DNA from 3 places in the Ammoniphilus sp. CFH 90114 genome. Region 1 is predicted to be linked to each of the others. Evidence: predicted binding sites of a transcription regulator. Region 1 holds the regulator's gene; each other region holds the start of a gene.
What was found. Region 1 encodes Rex, which represses fermentation and respiration genes when NADH is low (regulators of the CRP and FNR family bind a similar motif). Its sites were predicted from a motif close to TTGTGAAATATTTCACAA; they were not measured.
Positions count from the first base shown of each region.

Region 2: the regulator Rex is predicted to act here: its motif matches at 3,225-3,242, upstream of EIZ39_RS11060 (4Fe-4S dicluster domain-containing protein).
Region 3: the regulator Rex is predicted to act here: its motif matches at 2,769-2,786, upstream of EIZ39_RS22710 (cytochrome C).

Region 1 is NZ_SDLI01000008.1:34,380-40,171, forward strand. It holds gene groL (chaperonin GroEL) at 1-1,325, opposite strand, end outside; gene groES (co-chaperone GroES) at 1,420-1,701, opposite strand; gene tatC (twin-arginine translocase subunit TatC) at 1,993-2,760, opposite strand; gene EIZ39_RS17525 (redox-sensing transcriptional repressor Rex) at 2,753-3,400, opposite strand; gene EIZ39_RS17530 (molybdopterin-binding protein) at 3,427-4,419, opposite strand; gene EIZ39_RS17535 (MogA/MoaB family molybdenum cofactor biosynthesis protein) at 4,413-4,928, opposite strand; gene EIZ39_RS17540 (5-formyltetrahydrofolate cyclo-ligase) at 5,012-5,590, opposite strand; gene abc-f (ribosomal protection-like ABC-F family protein) at 5,677-5,792, shown strand, end outside.
Region 2 is NZ_SDLI01000004.1:185,560-191,351, forward strand. It holds gene EIZ39_RS11045 (hypothetical protein) at 1-333, opposite strand, end outside; gene EIZ39_RS11050 (class I SAM-dependent methyltransferase) at 640-1,428, opposite strand; gene EIZ39_RS11055 (formate dehydrogenase subunit gamma) at 1,487-2,167, opposite strand; gene EIZ39_RS11060 (4Fe-4S dicluster domain-containing protein) at 2,160-3,179, opposite strand; gene EIZ39_RS11065 (CoA-disulfide reductase) at 3,335-5,269, opposite strand; gene EIZ39_RS27070 (CueP family metal-binding protein) at 5,543-5,792, shown strand, end outside.
Region 3 is NZ_SDLI01000015.1:11,299-17,090, forward strand. It holds gene EIZ39_RS22700 (hypothetical protein) at 1-298, opposite strand, end outside; gene nosZ (Sec-dependent nitrous-oxide reductase) at 365-2,233, opposite strand; gene EIZ39_RS22710 (cytochrome C) at 2,249-2,668, opposite strand; gene EIZ39_RS22715 (DUF4129 domain-containing protein) at 3,088-4,389, opposite strand; gene EIZ39_RS22720 (DUF58 domain-containing protein) at 4,386-5,567, opposite strand; gene EIZ39_RS22725 (AAA family ATPase) at 5,564-5,792, opposite strand, start outside.

The sequences.
Region 1 (5,792 bases):
CGAAGTACGATGCGAGCACCAGTTGCTTCGTCTCCTTCTACTTGAACAGCTTCTACAGCTTTAACCACGTTGATCAAGGCAGTACCACCACCGGATACGATACCTTCTTCAACAGCAGCACGAGTTGCGTTAAGAGCATCTTCAATGCGAAGCTTCTTCTCTTTAAGCTCAGTTTCAGTAGCAGCACCAACTTTAATAACCGCTACACCGCCAGCTAATTTAGCCAAGCGCTCTTGAAGCTTTTCTTTATCGAAATCAGAAGTAGTCGTTTCTACTTGTGCACGGATTTGCTTCACGCGAGCTTCGATGTTAGCTTTATCTCCAGCACCTTCAACGATTGTAGTGTTTTCTTTAGAAACAACTACACGTCCTGCAGTACCAAGATGTTGGATCGTTGCAGCCTTAAGGTCTAAACCAAGATCTTCTGTGATTACTTGACCGCCAGTTAATACCGCGATATCTTCAAGCATAGCCTTACGACGATCTCCAAATCCAGGAGCCTTAACTGCTACAGCAGTGAAAGTTCCACGAAGCTTATTCACTACTAGAGTTGCAAGAGCTTCCCCTTCTAGATCTTCAGAGATGATCAACAACGGCTTGCCTTGTTGTACAACTTTCTCTAGTACTGGTAAAATTTCTTGAATGCTAGAGATCTTCTTATCTGTGATCAAGATGTAAGGATTCTCAAGAACAGCTTCCATCTTGTCAGTGTCAGTGATCATGTAAGGAGATACGTATCCGCGGTCAAATTGCATACCTTCAACCACATCTAGTTCAGTATTGAATCCTTTGGACTCTTCTACTGTGATAACGCCTTCCTTACCTACCTTTTCCATAGCTTCTGCAATCAACGTACCGATTTCGTCATCAGCAGCAGAGATCGCAGCAACTTGTGCAATGGATTCTTTCGTTTCAACAGTTTTAGAGATATTCTTAATCTCTTCAACCGCTGCACGAACAGCCTTTTCGATACCCTTGCGGATAACCATTGGGTTAGCTCCGGAAGTAACGTTTTTCAAACCTTCACGGATCATAGCTTGAGCCAATACCGTTGCCGTTGTTGTACCGTCACCCGCTACGTCGTTTGTCTTCGTAGCTACTTCTTTAACTAATTGAGCACCCATGTTTTCGAATGCATCTTCTAGTTCGATTTCCTTTGCAATGGTAACACCATCGTTTGTGATAAGAGGAGATCCAAACTTCTTCTCAAGAACTACGTTACGGCCTTTTGGTCCTAGAGTTACTTTAACCGCATTAGCTAGAGTATCCACACCACGAAGCATAGCGCGGCGAGCTTCTTCACTAAATCTAATATCCTTTGCCATTTAAAGATGCCTCCTTCTAATTCATATATGTAAACCCGAGATTTATTTACGAAGGGACGAGTCCAGTTGGACCTTATAGTCCCAATGAACTCAATTATTGTAAGATAGCAAGAATGTCGCTTTCACGCATGATCAACAATTCTTTGTCACCGAATTTCACTTCAGTACCAGCGTACTTAGAGAAGATAACTTTGTCGCCTTCTTTCACTTCAAGGGCAACGCGCTCTCCGTTCTCAATACGTCCAGAACCTACAGCTACAACGCGGCCCTCTTGAGGCTTTTCCTTTGCTGTGTCTGGTAGAACGATCCCACTTGCTGTTGTCTCTTCCTTAGCAATTGCTTCGATAACCACGCGATCACCTAATGGTCTTAACACTGTGAAACACCCTCCTTAAGGACATTTGCGTTTTATTAGCACTCATTCAACTTGAGTGCTAACACATTTATTATAATAGTCATTTTTCCCCAACTTTGCAAGCCCCTAAATCACTTTTTTTATTAAAAATTTGTAAATATATGTATGAACTACAGATTTACCCTTTCCATTTTGTCCCAAGGTGAGGCTAAGCATACCAAGGGTCATATGTGGAGAGTATTTTATCGATTTTAGTGAATCCTGAAGGGACGCAACCCAATCCATCACAAAAAAGAGGAGATCACTCTCCTCTTAATCGTCTGTTTTAATAATCGCAAATTCTTCTTCCCATTCCTTGTCTCTTTCCTTCTGTTTGCGATAGACGAATCCGGATAGCCAGATACTAATCTCATAAAGCGCAATGAGCGGGATGGAGACAAGAATATTGGATATAAAGTCTGGTGGGGTAACTAAAGCTGCGATGGTGACAAAGATCAATATAGAATACTTGCGGAACTTCTTAAGAATCATCGGGTTGACCACCCGAATCGTGGTCAAAAACAAAATGACGACTGGGAGTTCAAAAAGCAAGCTGACAGGAAGAATTAAGTTAAACATGAACTGGAAATATTGCGTTAGCCCGTAGGTTTCTTCTGCCCCCAAAGCAAACGTGAAGTTGGACATAAACCCAATAATCATAGGAAGTAAGATATAATAGCCGAAGCTTAAGCCCAACAGCAGTAAGATAATGGCAAAAGGAATATAAATCAGCAAGGCCCTCTGCTCCACTTGGGTAAGTCCTGGAGACATAAATCGCCACACATGAAATAAAATAACAGGCAACGTCAGTATAACAGCAATGATAAAGGCCACTTGCATATAGATCCGCAGAGCATCCGAGAACCCAAATACATGCCACGAAATGTTAGACGCAGCTGGATCATTCTTTAAATGTTCTACAAGGGTTGGTGCTACGACAAAACCTATGATCATAAACAAGATAAAAAAGGAAATAACCCAAATAAGCCTTTTTCTTAGCTCAGATAGGTGATCCACCATTGACATTTCTTTATCATTCATTTTCTTCTACGACCACCGGTTCATTTTTTTTCAAAAAGTAGACAAGCGACTGCAACTCAACGCTAAGATCGATATAATGAATTTTTATATCCTCGGGTACTTGCAATCTAGTCGGGGTAAAATTTAGGATTCCCTTAATTCCAGATTTCACAAGTTGATCCGTAACATCTTGCGCTGCATGTACCGGCACGGTAAGGATAGCAACTAATGCATCCTCCTCTTCCACTACACTTACAAAATCATTCAAAGGATAAATCGGGATTCCATTTATCTTTTGTCCAACCTTCGATGGATCATTATCAAACGCGGCAACTATCATCGCGTTATTTTTTAAGAAGTCATACTGAAGGAGAGCGGTACCTAAATTTCCCACTCCCACGAGGATAACATGGGTTGTTTCATCCTGCTTCAAGAACTCTCTTAGAAATTGAATTAAATACTCTACATCATACCCATAACCTTTTCTCCCTAACGCTCCTAAATAGGAAAGATCTCGACGTATTGTTGCTGGATCAATATTCAGCGACCGGCTGAGCTCTGCTGAAGAAACCCTAGTAATACCCAATGAGGAAAGCCCGTGAAGATATCGAAAATATATGGGAAGTCTCTTCGCTGTTACTTTAGGTATAGCTTGTTCCATGAGCTCACCTCCTCATCGTCAATTTACTAACACGAATGAAATCCTCCGTAGCCCATGGAGGTAATATCTTTGGCTGTGATCTTCTCTCCCGCAAGAATTCTAGGCAAGAACACATCAAAGGAAGTATGCGGATCATGCATTACGCATCCTGGTAGTCCCATGATCGGAATATCCCCGTAATAGGCCATCAGCAGCATAGAGCCTGGAAGCATAGGGGTTCCGTAGCGGACCACTTCAGCTCCTACCCCTTTGATTGCGCCAGGTGTACGATCGTCAGGATCCACCGACATTCCTCCAGTCACGAGGATCAAGTCAACCTTTTTATCGATAAAGTACCTTATCTCATTCTGAATCTGCTCGGCATCATCATTCGCAAGTCTTTGCTCTATTACTTCAGAGCCGAAAGCCTTAAGCTTCGCCCGGATGACAGGACCAAACTTGTCCTGAATTCTTCCGGTATAAACCTCACTTCCCGTTGTTACGACCCCCACCCTCATAGGCTTAAAGGGCTTCACGGAGAGAGCAGATTGTTCTGCTAATCGTTCAACTGCCAGAATCTTGCCTTCCTCAATAATCAATGGGATGGGCCGAACACCAGCCAAGGATTGACCCGGTTGGACCACTTGATTATCTACTAAGGTAGATAAAGAGATTCCTTCTAGTTCATTGACCTGGTGAACAATATCTGCTCGAACCTTGAGCAAACCATGTATCTTGGATTTAAGTGTCACTTTTCCTTCGACTGGCTCTGTTAAGAGGATTTCGCCCCCCGCTAGTGCCTTCGCCATTCTTTCCGCTCCCTCATTCTCATGAAGGTAGCCAACAGGTATGTCCATGATATAAATATGTCTTTTTCCGATGTCTAACAATAGAGGTATATCTTCTGGTGTGATTTCATGCCCCGCCTTAAATGCTCTTCCTTTAAACTCACCTGGGAGAATACGAGTCAAGTCATGACCGAGTCTCATTCCCACAGCTTGTTCAACTGGCACTTCTATCAAGTACGAAGATTTCACCACTTTTCCTCCCTTGTAATAGATCCAACCCCCACATTCCCATGAATGATATTAATCGCATGTGGAATCTGGTCGCATATAGCTGTAAAACACTCTTCCACTCCCTTAGGGTTGCCAGGAAAGTTCACAATTAGGGTGTTGCCTCGTGTACCTGAAATCGCACGAGTGAGCATCGCACGACGAGAATTCGCAAGAGATGCCCTTCTCATCTCTTCCGCTAGTCCTGGAACATGGCGATCGATAACCCCTTCTGTAGCTTCAGGAGTCACATCCTCCGGACTAAGTCCCGTTCCACCAACGGTTAAAAGTAAATCCACTCTTTCTCTATCCGTTAGCTCAATCATAGTCTCCTTCAGCATCTCGATGCTATCGGGAACAGTGCGATGAATATGTATCTCACTATCTAAGTGCTTCTTTAGCAACTCAATTAGCTTTTCTACGCTATCGTTTTCTCTTTCTCCTCGATAAATCGAATTGCTCGCTGTGACAACACCAATTTTATATACAGACATGAAAATCCTCCTAGTTGAAAGATAAATAAGTCTCAGTTCAGTAACAAGAGTCCATCTATATTGTACATGATTTCACAACGTAATTAAAACGAATTTATACAGTCAATCCATCCCTCGTCCGTAACAATGGTTTCCATCCGGAAGTCATGGTCATCCATTGGAATGGATTCTACGATTTGTTCTACAAAACAAGGTGCGATCATCCTTGGCAGTTTAGGAAGCTTTGACAAAAAACGATCATAGTAGCCCCCTCCATACCCAAGTCTTCCACCATTATGGTCAAAAGCTACACCTGGCATAATAATAAGATCTATTTTCTCTAGATTCGCTGTCGGTGATATTTCGGGGTCAGGCTCTAAGATGCCATAGATTCCCGGAACTAAGGTTTCCCATCCCCTAAACAGGTAAGGAACCATTTCTTTTTTTTCTACAAACGTCTTCGGAATAACGACTTCTTTTCCCTCTTGCAAGGCCGTCGATAACAGCTCACGAATATCCACTTCATCCCCAAAAGGGACAAAGGAAAACAAAGTTTTTGCTTCTTTATAGCTTTGGTTATCTAATATTTGACGAACAATTTGCTCAGACTTTTTCTTTCTTATACTGCTCTCTATCTGACTTCTCTTGGATAGTATTTGCTTTCTTAACCATTTTTTGCTCACTATGTTCATCTTCCTCCCTTCCCCGTCACCTTTCGCATAAGGAATGTGGTAAACTAAAGAATGTATATTAATACGAGGTGACATCCATGATTTTATTACAAGCAGTTGACATTTCCAAATCGTTTGCTGCAGAACCCATACTCAGCGGAATAAACCTGCAGATTCAAACCGGCGAGAGAATTGGACTTGTCGGAGTTAATGG
Region 2 (5,792 bases), on a different contig from region 1:
AAAAATAGAGGAAAGACCTTGAGCTACAAAATAAGCTTTTTCCCAAAAGGTCAAGAAATCACTCATAGGCTGGGTTTGGACAAGGAAACACCATATCATTCGGACAAAAACGGAAGCTAAAACGATTAAAAATACAAGATATTTCTGGTGATTCAACCGAGTTTGAATGAAAAAGGGAACTAAAAAAAGAATCAAGACCAAAGAAAACTCGAGTAACCCATCCCTAAACAACCTGTGATAAGAAATAAAGCGCAAGAGCAGCCAACTCGAGAATAAAATAAAGGAAATTGAAAACATCTTTTGAAGGATGCCCGATGGCGTTAATGTTTTCATCGTTTTTTCACCTTGGATTATTTTGTCGTTAGGACTAATTTATCCAGATTCTACCATTCAAACTCGAGTTTAAGAAAAAATACTACTTAATAAAAGGAATTACTGCTTCTATGTAGGAATACTGCTCATCTGGGGAAAGAATGGGACATATTAACCAACTCGTTCAGTTATTCTGCCCAATACTACAATAGGAGCCTCTCGGAGAGATTGACAGGATATCTTGACACGGATGACAAAATTCTGCGATCAACTTTGGGATTTCAAATGAGGCTCGTATTCGGACAGAGCAAGCCTTCCGTCGATGTACTAGACTTTCTTTTGAAGAATAAAGTGATAAAAGAAGGCAATGTCTTTGTACGGACCACTTTGTCCTAACTGTAGCTCTAGTTCAAGCAAATCTTGAAATATTTTGGGGTTATCTTGAATTTCTGTAGTTGTATAGTCAAACACGCAGCGTACACCATAATGCTCTACAAGCTTTAAACTTAATTGTTCAAACCACGTAAGAAAGGTTGTCAATGAATATTGATGTACATACGCCCCAATTAAAGGATTGTATTCTTTTTCTCTGTTCATCATTTCTTTAGCAGCGAATAGATCCATTTCCACAATCGCTTTTTTTAGAACTTTTCCAGCTGGGTTATGTGTAATAATCGATATATATCCTCCAGGATTAAGCAAAGAGTAAAGTTTCCCCAATGCGTCAGTAGGACGATCTAAATACCCTAGCACATTGTGACATAAGATCCAATCATATGTTTTACCTTCCAATAGATCATCTATGTTTTCTAGCTGGCCTTGCAGAAAGGTAATTTCTTGTTTCTTTTCTTTCGCTTTTTGCTCAGCAACACGAATCATGTCTGGTGTCATATCAACACCCGTAACAAGATGTCCTTGTTCAGCTAACCATATCGATGTTAAACCGAAGCCACAGCCTATATCCAAGATATTTAATGTTTTATTCTGAGCTAAATGCTCGGCAATCTGATTCCAGGTGATGGTATAAAAGAGCTTCCCTGAAGTGGTTTCTACATCTCGAAGATAGTCTGGCAAACTCTTCGTAAAAGCTTCAATGATTTTCTGATTTTCAGTCACTGTGTCTCACCTTCTTTTTTACATAGCTATAGGATATCTCCAACATGAGAAGAACATACTAATCACTTAGTCCGTTTTTATCTTTCTTTAACAATTTTGAATACCATATGGAGTGTCGCTTCTTAATATAATCGGCATCTACATACCCTGAAAACATACCCGGAATGAGGTGTCTATTCTCCTTCACGATAAAGGCGGCTAAGTGACCCAAAATTCCAACAATCAAGGTTACAGTCGCTAAGTTATGAAGATGAGTGGACCAGGCAATTACTTCAAATGGTATGTTTAAGCCTGACATATTTTTTATTATTTTGATGATCCCAGTGACTACCAATACCAATATACTTAACCCTATGAATACATAAGCTAGGCGCTGTTCGGCTAAATATTTATCAGACGGTGGTTCTTTTCCTCTTGTAATCATGGCTTTAATAATTTGATAGGATTCCTTTAGATCTCCTCTTCGTGGAACGATGTCATACTCTCTTCTTAACACATGGAATACGATATGATAAACAACTACAAACAATAGTAATATTGCCCCTAGATAATGTAAATACAGGGTGCTAAAGTAATCCCCTAACCATTCGCTGTACGGAAGCTTCGTTACGTTGTATCTCTTATAGAATGGAAGTTGACCTATACCGGATATAATCAAAGTAAAAATGGAAAGAGCGGCAAACCAGTGGACGAAGCGATTGGAAAAACTATGCCTTTTTATTTTTTCTTTCTTATTCATACTCACCCTTTTTCTCTCCTTTCATTGTCCTATAGGCTGCAATTCCCGCCGCCGCTGCTCCAGCAATAGGAGCAATCAAAGCACTCATCATCATTCCGTCAAATGTATCCAGTTTGTTCTCAATATCGATACTCATGCCGGGTCTCCCTGGCAACTGGTCCTTCGTTGTCAACTTATCTTGACGAATCGCTTGATCAATCTTCTCGAACGGTACCTTAGAAACATAGAACGTAGCCGTTCCACCGTTTTGTTTATCCCCGTATACATAGCCACCAACTTCTTTAGCCCTTTCATAAGCTAATGCTTTCATTTCTTCTTTTGACCCCAATATAATGGCTTGCTTTGGACACGAGGTGACACAGGCTGGTTCCATTCCTTTTTCTAGCAGATCCGCACAAAAATCGCATTTGTACATAACACCTCCGCCTGCTAGTTCAGGAAGCAATTTCATATAGAGGCCAACTCCCGCTTGACGCTGTGGTATATCCCAAGGACATGCATCCCGGCACTTTGCTCCTCCCATACAAATCTCATCGTCTATTGTTACGGCTCCAGAAGAAGATTTTTCAATAGCGGCAAAAGGACATAACTTCATACAAGTTGGTTCATCACAATGCATGCACCTGCGTGGAACAAAAACTTCTTCTTTGCGACCCTCATGCTCTACTTCTACGCGGTCTACAAAAGTCAAATTATAGGGAGTTAATCGATCTGTTACCTCTCTTTGATCAGACCAATCTTCGTACTTTTTTTGAGGCCAATAAGGCTTGATAGGTTGCTGAGGTTCTGGAAATCGAGCAGCATTTTTCTTACTACAAGCAGAAACGCATAACGGGACAGGTTCATCTCTACAACCGTCGCATACCGTCAAGTCTATAACCGTTCCCATTCTTTGATCTTCTATGTTTTTTGCTGACACCACAGTCTTTAGCCCACTAACGGCAACTGCTCCAATGGCACTAGATGCTGCCGTTCTCTTTAGAAACGTTCTTCTTGAAATATTATTACTCATTTATCATCCCTCCTTCCCCATAATACCTATACATGTATATATATGCTGTGAATTTTATCACTTCATGAAAAAGATAATAAAAAAACCGACCTTCACAAAGGTCGGCACTGATATCGCACACTTAGTGGGTAGCAGAACCCTGAATCAAAATACTCCTACCCTTTCCTGATATATGCTTTAATTCCTGTTTCAGTGGTGTCTAAGGTTAGCAAGGTATTACCCGTTTTCTTGCACCACGCTTCGACGTCCTGGATAAATCCCCGGTCCGTAGCACAAATTTCTAGAACTTCACCCTTCTTCATTTCTTTCATATTCTTATTGACGGCCAATACAGGACCAGGACATGAAAGCCCACAAGCATTAATCGTTCGATGAATAGGAGTATCATATTGAGATACTTCCTTTGCAATCCCAGAATCATCAACCTCAACTTGAGGACTTGCATTCTGTCCATATACGGCTGAGTACGTTTTCCATCCGCCATCTAGGTTTTTTACAGTAATTCCGTTCTCCCTTAGAATCCGAGCGGCTAAATATCCTCTTAACCCTACTTGGCAGGAAACATAGATCGTCTGATCCTTCGGTAGTTGCTCCAAACGTTTACGAATTTCACCTAAGGGAATATTGATAGATCCTTCAATAAATCCAAAATTCCGTTCAATCGGCTCACGAACATCAACCAACATTCCTCCGTCTTGAATAACTTGATCAATTTCATGCCATTGTACGGTTTTCATTCCATCTTCAATCATGTTGGAAGCGACAAAGCCAGCCATATTGACAGGATCTTTCGCGGAAGAATAAGGGGGAGCGTAAGCAAGCTCCAAGTCGGCCAAATCAAAGACCGTCATCCCAGCTTTAATAGCTGTAGCGATCACATCCATACGCTTATCCGCACCGTCCACTCCAACCGCTTGCGCCCCTAGAATGAAACCCTCCTTGGGGTCAAAGATCAATTTTAAAGCGATGGGATGGGAACCCGGATAATATCCAGCATGGGAACCTGGGTGAATATGAACAACTTCATAGGCTATCCCTAGTCTTTTTAAATTCTTTTCATTATTACCTGTAGATGCTGCTGTATAGTCAAATACTTTGACAACGGAAGTTCCCATCGTACCTGCATACTTTTGTTTTCTATCATAAATATTGTTAGCCACAATTCTTCCTTGACGATTAGCAGGACCCGCAAGTGGGATCATGGCTGGCTGTTTTGTGATGAAATCCACTACTTCAATGGCATCCCCAATCGCATAAATGCTCTCATCGCTCGTCTGAAGGTATTCGTTGACTCGGATTCCACCACGCTCTCCGACCTGCAACCCAGCCTCGACCGCTAGTTTGTTCTCCGGTTTCACTCCAATGGATAATATGGTCATATCGGTTTCAACTTCAGTTCCGCTTGAAAGGATGATTCGCTTTCCTTCATAACTAAAGGATTGAACTCCATCCTGTAAAATCAAGTTTACACCCTTATCCTTCAAGTGCGTATGAAGGATAGCCGCCATCTCATAGTCCAACGGTGCCATGACCTGATTGGCCATTTCTACAAGAGTAACATGAATACCCCGATCGACTAGATTTTCAGCCATTTCCAAACCGATAAATCCACCACCAATCACAACGGCTTGCCTTGGCTTTTGTTCATCTACATGTGCTTTAATTCGATCCGTATCTGGAATGTTTCGAAGAGTAAAGACATGCTTTGCCTCCTCGATACCTGGAATGGGAGGAACGATCGGACTGGCTCCAGGCGACAATACCAACACATCATACCCTTCTTCATAAACCTCTTGAGTAGCTAGATTTTTGACTTCCACGGTTTTTTTATCCCGATTGATGCGCTGAACTTCCGATAGGTTTCGAATATCCAAGTTGAATTTCTCACTCATTCCTTCTACCGTCTGCACTAAGAGCTTATTTCGTTCTTTGATCGTTTCCCCAATATAATAAGGAAGTCCACAATTAGCAAAAGAAATGAACTCTCCACGTTCAAATAGTATGATTTGTGATGTTTCATCAAGTCTTCGTAAACGAGCTGCCGTTGTTGCTCCACCTGCTACACCACCAACGATCATAATTTTCTTCATGGTTTCTCCCACCTTTGGTTGTTTTATTTTTATGTTTCTTTGGATTTAGTTGTTTTCATGGGTTAAGTATAAAAGAGAACTCGCCGATAGTATGTGAAAAAACTCACACATGTACAGGTATATGTATATTTGTTTCCCTTTTCATTCAACCACTGGTTTAGCTTTCAAAAAAAAATGAAGATAATGTGACGAATCTAGGAAAGCCAACATTCATAATGAACAAATGAGTATAATGTATGTAAAAGAATAGAGAGATAAGGGTGGTGGATCTACATGAAATTAAAGTTCTTTTCCGTCGCTTTATTGGCAACGCTTGTCTTAACGGGTTGTACTGGAGGAAGTTCGAGTGATAGTAGCTCTTTAACTATAAAGGAAACAAAAAACATGAAAGAATTGGTGCATGATTACAGTGTTGGCAACCAAAAAGCTGAGTCTGCCTCCATCACGTCCCACCAATTAACTGTCACCGATAGTAAAGGAAGTAAGTCTGTTTATGATTTACCAGAAGACGAGTTTTTTGTTT
Region 3 (5,792 bases), on a different contig from region 1:
TTCTCCACCACCCAGCACCTAAAACGAGTAGGGCCAAGCCGCCGATTATATAGGGCAAATAGTTTAACTCAGGGAAATTTTTTTCACTAAACTCCTTCATCCCGATGTAATGATTTAATCCATTGATGATTTCAATCTGTCCTTCAAGTTTATTAGGATACACGATGATATCGAGGCCTTCTGGATACTGTGGCGCGATAAATTGCATTCCCCACCACGGAAAGAAGAGACTTGCAAACAATAGGACAGAGGCTATCGATACAAGTAACGACGAAGACAGGGAAAGTTTTTTATTCATTTTTTTCATCCCTCTTTCCTTAAGATGGAAGGAGGGATCAGCTAGCCTGATCCCTGCTCCATGTGATTACTTTTTCGGCTTCACGAGTAGATACCCTGTCATCTCTTGATGCAGTGCCGAGCAGAAATTCGTGCAGTATAGCGGATAAGTACCGGCCTTATCTGCCTTGAATCTCAGCGTGTTCGTTTGGCCTGGCTGCACTTCAATATTGAGGTTATACATATTGATGGCAAAGCCGTGGGTAATGTCTTGATCTAAATCAATATTCGTTAAATGAAGAACGACATTATCTCCTTCATTGACTTCAATGACGTCAGGACGTTCTGATTTTGCATCAAAGATAAACTTCGAGCGCATCGCAATTCCATACACATGAACCTCATCCCCGATTCGTTCAATGCGTGTATCTTCTTGCTTCCAGACGGAGTTTGGTCTGTTCTCATCTTTTGGATAAACGGTGAAGGTATTGATTTTGTCAGCTTTAATCATCTGAGCGTAATGCGGTTCTGGATTCACAGGCGCGGATTGAATGACTTCCATCTTTCCAGAGATATCAATGAGCTGCATCGATTCCGGATGGGATGGTCCAACGGATAAGTAGCTATCCTTGGCAATTTTGTTTAGAGCAATCAAATACTTACCATCTGGGCTTACCGTATCTCCCTCCGCTGCAACGGAGTGTCCAGGAGAATATTGCACGGCTACACGATCAAGGGTCTCCCCTGTATTCGGATCCCACTTCACCACTTCAGAAGAGATGAACATGGTCGTATAAGCCATTCCCTTATCGTCAAACTGGGTATGCAATGGTCCTAGTGCATTCTCTGGATTGACTTCTCGTTCCATGACGGATTCATAGTTTAGAACAGGGATGCCGTTTCTCTCGCCTGCAAATTCCTTGTTTTCAATCGCAGCGAAAGCTTTCTCAAAAGAGAAGATCGTCATCGCTGGAGCCAGCTTCCCTGAAGCGATGAATCGCTTTCCATCTGGAGTCACGTCTACACCATGCGGAGACTTAGCTACAGGAATCAGGTAAATGGACCCTTTATGCTTTTCCGGGAAAATAATTTTCTGACCATTCACTTCATCAAACTGGCCATCAGCAACCATTTTCTCAAGTTCCTTCCAGTTAAAAAGAACGATATAATCACGATCGGCTTGAGACGCATTAATTTCTAAATTCGTGGTTGCTTCTTCCGTGTTATAGGTTGTTAGCACGGCCCAGTCCTTAGATATGCCTTTTCCAGCATCCGATAGGTCATAAGACCACGGCGGAAGAGCCACTTGCCAAGCTACATTTAATTTTTCCGTCTGCTCATCAAAGCTCACTGCAGACATTACTCCACGATACTTTTCACTGTATTCGTCAAGCGAAGCATATTCACTGCCTAATGGTACGGCAAATCGAGTAGGCAAGAAGATATATTCCGTATTGTCGGTCACGAAGGCTGCACAGTGCGGTCCGCTTGTATTAGGTACCTCGATAATATCGCGAACCGTAAAGGAATCAAGCCCCATCACCGCAGCCCGGCTGTTTCCGACATCCGTGGCAAACATCCATTTTCCGTCATAATCTCCATTGGTCTCGGAAAACGCCGGGTGATGTAGATCTCCCCATGTATAGCCTCCCATCAATTCCTTGGTATGCTCGTCCCATCCATATCCGGTAGCGGAATCATGGGAGAATACAGGCACGGTCCGAATATGTCTCATCGACGGAACCCCGTAGATAAACATTTGTCCGGAATGTCCTCCTGAAGCGAATAGGTAGTACTCATCCTTTTCCCCAAAAGGTACATACACCTTTTCAGCATTGCTTTTCACCGCAGGATCCACGGCAGCGGTTTTGGTTCCTACATTAAAGTCTGCGAAGAACACTGTCGCAGCTAAAAATCCTGCAGTCACCCCTGATAATACTGGTATCCACTTTTTCATTTCCTAGCCCCCCCTCTAATGTCCCGACGCTTTCTGTAAAGCTTCTATTAAAGCTTGGCGTTCTTCATCTGTTAACGGATTGCTTCCAAGCACACTAGACATGACCGCAGAAGTCGGCGCCTTCAGGAATTCGTCCAATGGCACCCCATGTTTATCGGCCACATTCATATAAGCCTGCGATAAGTCTGGTCCCGTCACTCCCCCATCCAGTCCGAGGCCAGATACGGCATGGCAAGCCAAACAACCTTTCTGAACAAGAACCTCTGTTTCTGCTGTTGTAGCTGCTGGCTCGGTGGTCGCGCTAACTGGAGCTGGCTCTGTTACTTGTGGCTCGACAACCTCTGCCACCTCGGAGCCCATTCCTTGATAAATCAAATATCCTAGTCCAAAGGCTAGAACAAATCCAAGTATAAATTGAATTCCTTTTTTGCCCATTTCGAACCTCCTTCGATCGAGTAATACTTACGTTGTAGAATCCGGATTCGATTGTTTCTCACTGAGATGCTTCTAGAATAAGCTAGATAGTAGATTCTGTTTGTGACAGATCTCACAAAAATGGAGGGTGTCATAATTTAGACATAAACGAACTAGATACCCCCTATAGGGTATAAACGAAGACATTTATGGGGTATTTGTCTACTCATCGTGGACCTGTAATTGAGGCACACAAGAATAGCGGGAGAAACTTCCGCTATTCTTGGAAAATGACCATTTCACCATGATATAGAAGGAATAAGTTCCGTTATTTCTCTTTAAACCAAATTGTATGCGCTTTCATGATGAAATAAAGGAAATTTATCCCCCTATTCAGTTCCTTTTCCCAGCAAAATAAAAAATAGCGGAAAAAGTTTCCGCTAAGATGTCCTGTATCCTCTTAATTCCGTAATCAGCTGACCAAATTCACGATCATCCACTTTCCTTCCACCTGAATAGTACGCTGCCGTATAACAGTCCCCTAACCTAATTAACATGGAACGTTGCGCATCCGACAACTCTACACGGCCAGCCAGTCGAATGCTATATTCCCTTGGGGTTTCAGCAGCAAGACGAGTTACCCCTTGTTTCCTTCCCCATTGCTCTACCTGATGAAAATACCAATAGAGCTGAAGAGCATAGTAACCCGGAAACTTCCTTCTCCACTTCTCTAAACATTGTCGCAAATAATTAACCAATCGACTCCAGATCGCCTTCCATGAGGGACGATTCCAAGTTTGTCTTATTTTAACAGGACTCCGGGAAACGGGCTTCATCCTCGGTCTATGCCCAAATACCAACCATAGCACGACAATTAACGAAACAAGCAAGAGAAAAAGGACCAATTGCCAAGGAAACGAAAGGCTCTGCACCCATTCTCCTTCCTGATTCCCTGGCGATACTTGTCCAGGTGCAGGAGGCAATACTCCCATCTCCTCGGTTACAGATACTAGACTAAGAAGCCAGGTGATCACCCCAAGAGCCCATTTTCCCAACCAGACGCCACCTTCTGCCAGATTGGTCAACAAGCCGACCATCCCTGTTCGTACTTGTGGCATGAGCACCGATAATCCGAACAAGATTCCTAATAAGACAACACCTAGCATGGGAACGGCCACATTCCCCATGCTTCCCACCGTTCTCACTTGAACCGATTCCTGTCCAGCCTCCTCTGGCTGTAGGGTGAAAACAATTGCCATCAAGCTTGCGAGGATTCCCACAACAAAAGGCAAGTGGAGGAACTGCTCCACATCTGGGTTCACCGTCATGAAGAGAACAAAGAGGATATACAATATGACATTTCCCTCAAAGCGCAAGATCAACTGCACACGAGTAGGCTCATGATAAACCAGATAACCGCTTCGGACATATAACACGAAAAGGAGAAAAGTTACCAAACCAGCATAGCCATAACCTGCCTGAATCCCTAATTTCCAACTCCCATACAGCTGAGGTAGGAGAGCAATTAAACTAACGCCAAACAAGACGGACACTTTCTGAGTCCATTTTTGCAAGAGCAAAGGAATCAAAAATCCCGTAACACCTATAAAGAGCCAGGTCCAAGGTAAAAAAAGCTCAGTCCTCTGCCACTCAATTTTGGCATACAGAGCTAATCCAAAATACAACCATATTCCTTCACTATAAAGGCATATCCCTCGTTTCAAGGCCGATCGCAGACTCACCCGATCCCCCCTTGCAGACTCTTGATCGACTTGGCTTGTCCTTCCAGCCTTTTTCCTTCGTCTGACTCCTCAAGATAGTAAAACATCATATAGGGCGCTCGTTTAGAATTCGCTCTAATCCATTGCACGTGTGATTCTTCCACCCTTTCACAAAAGTAAAAAAGGATAGAGGTCGGATTTGCTCCTATCCATTTCAATAAATGACCAGCGATAGGAGCATTCTCGACCCTGATTCTAGCCAGGTCATCCAACAGAGGGTTCAGCTTAGAAGACGGAGGGTGGTAGACGACTTGCCGACCCGCAGCGTTTGACGTGAAACCCACTTCGATTCCTCGCTGATGATACACAAGAGAAACGGAGGCAATAATAGATAAAACCCGTTCATAGGTCCCTGCCTCCCGCACCTCAAACCCGGCTGCATCAAACGCGATCATCAGCTGCCGAGGAAGAACAGGCTGAAACACCTTGGTCTGCAACGTTCCCGTTCTGGCACTAGCCAACCAATCCATTCTTCTCATTTCATCTCCACTCTGATATTCACGAATCCCCGTGATTTGGGTAGCATCCTCCAAAATCCCACCCTTTTTCCCTTTTGTTCCCCAGTGAAAAGTATGAACCAAAGATGGAACTGACACCGGGATAAGGGCGGGATACACATAAAGCGCCTTCATCAAATCCACCTTCAAGTCTGTCTCCGAGAAGCGAAAAGCATCTCCTGATCGAAGGACAATCTGTCCTAAGGAGTAAACTCCTCGTTGTAACGCCTGCCCTTCGATTTTCCAATTTACTCTCTGATAACCCATTAGCCAGAGAAAACGGATGATATAAGGCCCCTTCTCCATCTCCCGCCAGTGAATTCCGTCTTGGTCAACGAGTTCCCACTCCACCCAAACAAGGGGAAGCCACTTGTCATTAGAAAGGGTACACGTCACCGAGATCGGATCTGATGCAAATACTCGAGAACGTTCTAACTCCATGAGTGGCTGCAATCGATCTAATGATTTTCTTTTCCAATAAAGAATAACAACAGATATAGCCAACAGAAAGGTCGATACAAAGATCAATGGCGGATTTCGAAACCATAGGGCGCTAATCAGGAGAATCAGAACCCCAAAAATCATATACCGTTCAAACAACACACTCGTTTGGCTTGGCTTTTTTTCTTGTTCCTCTGTCATTTCTGTCTCCCTGTATGCTCTACTGGAAGCGGGGTCTTATCCATAATCTCTTGCAATACTGTCTCAGGTTCTCTTCCTGATATGGAGCCTTCCATACTTAACCTGATTCTATGGCTCCACACATAACCAATAAGCTCCTTTACATCGTCGGGCCGTACATAATCTCGTCCCTCGATGAGGGCCCATGCCTTTAACGCTTTATACAACGCTTTACTTCCCCGAGGG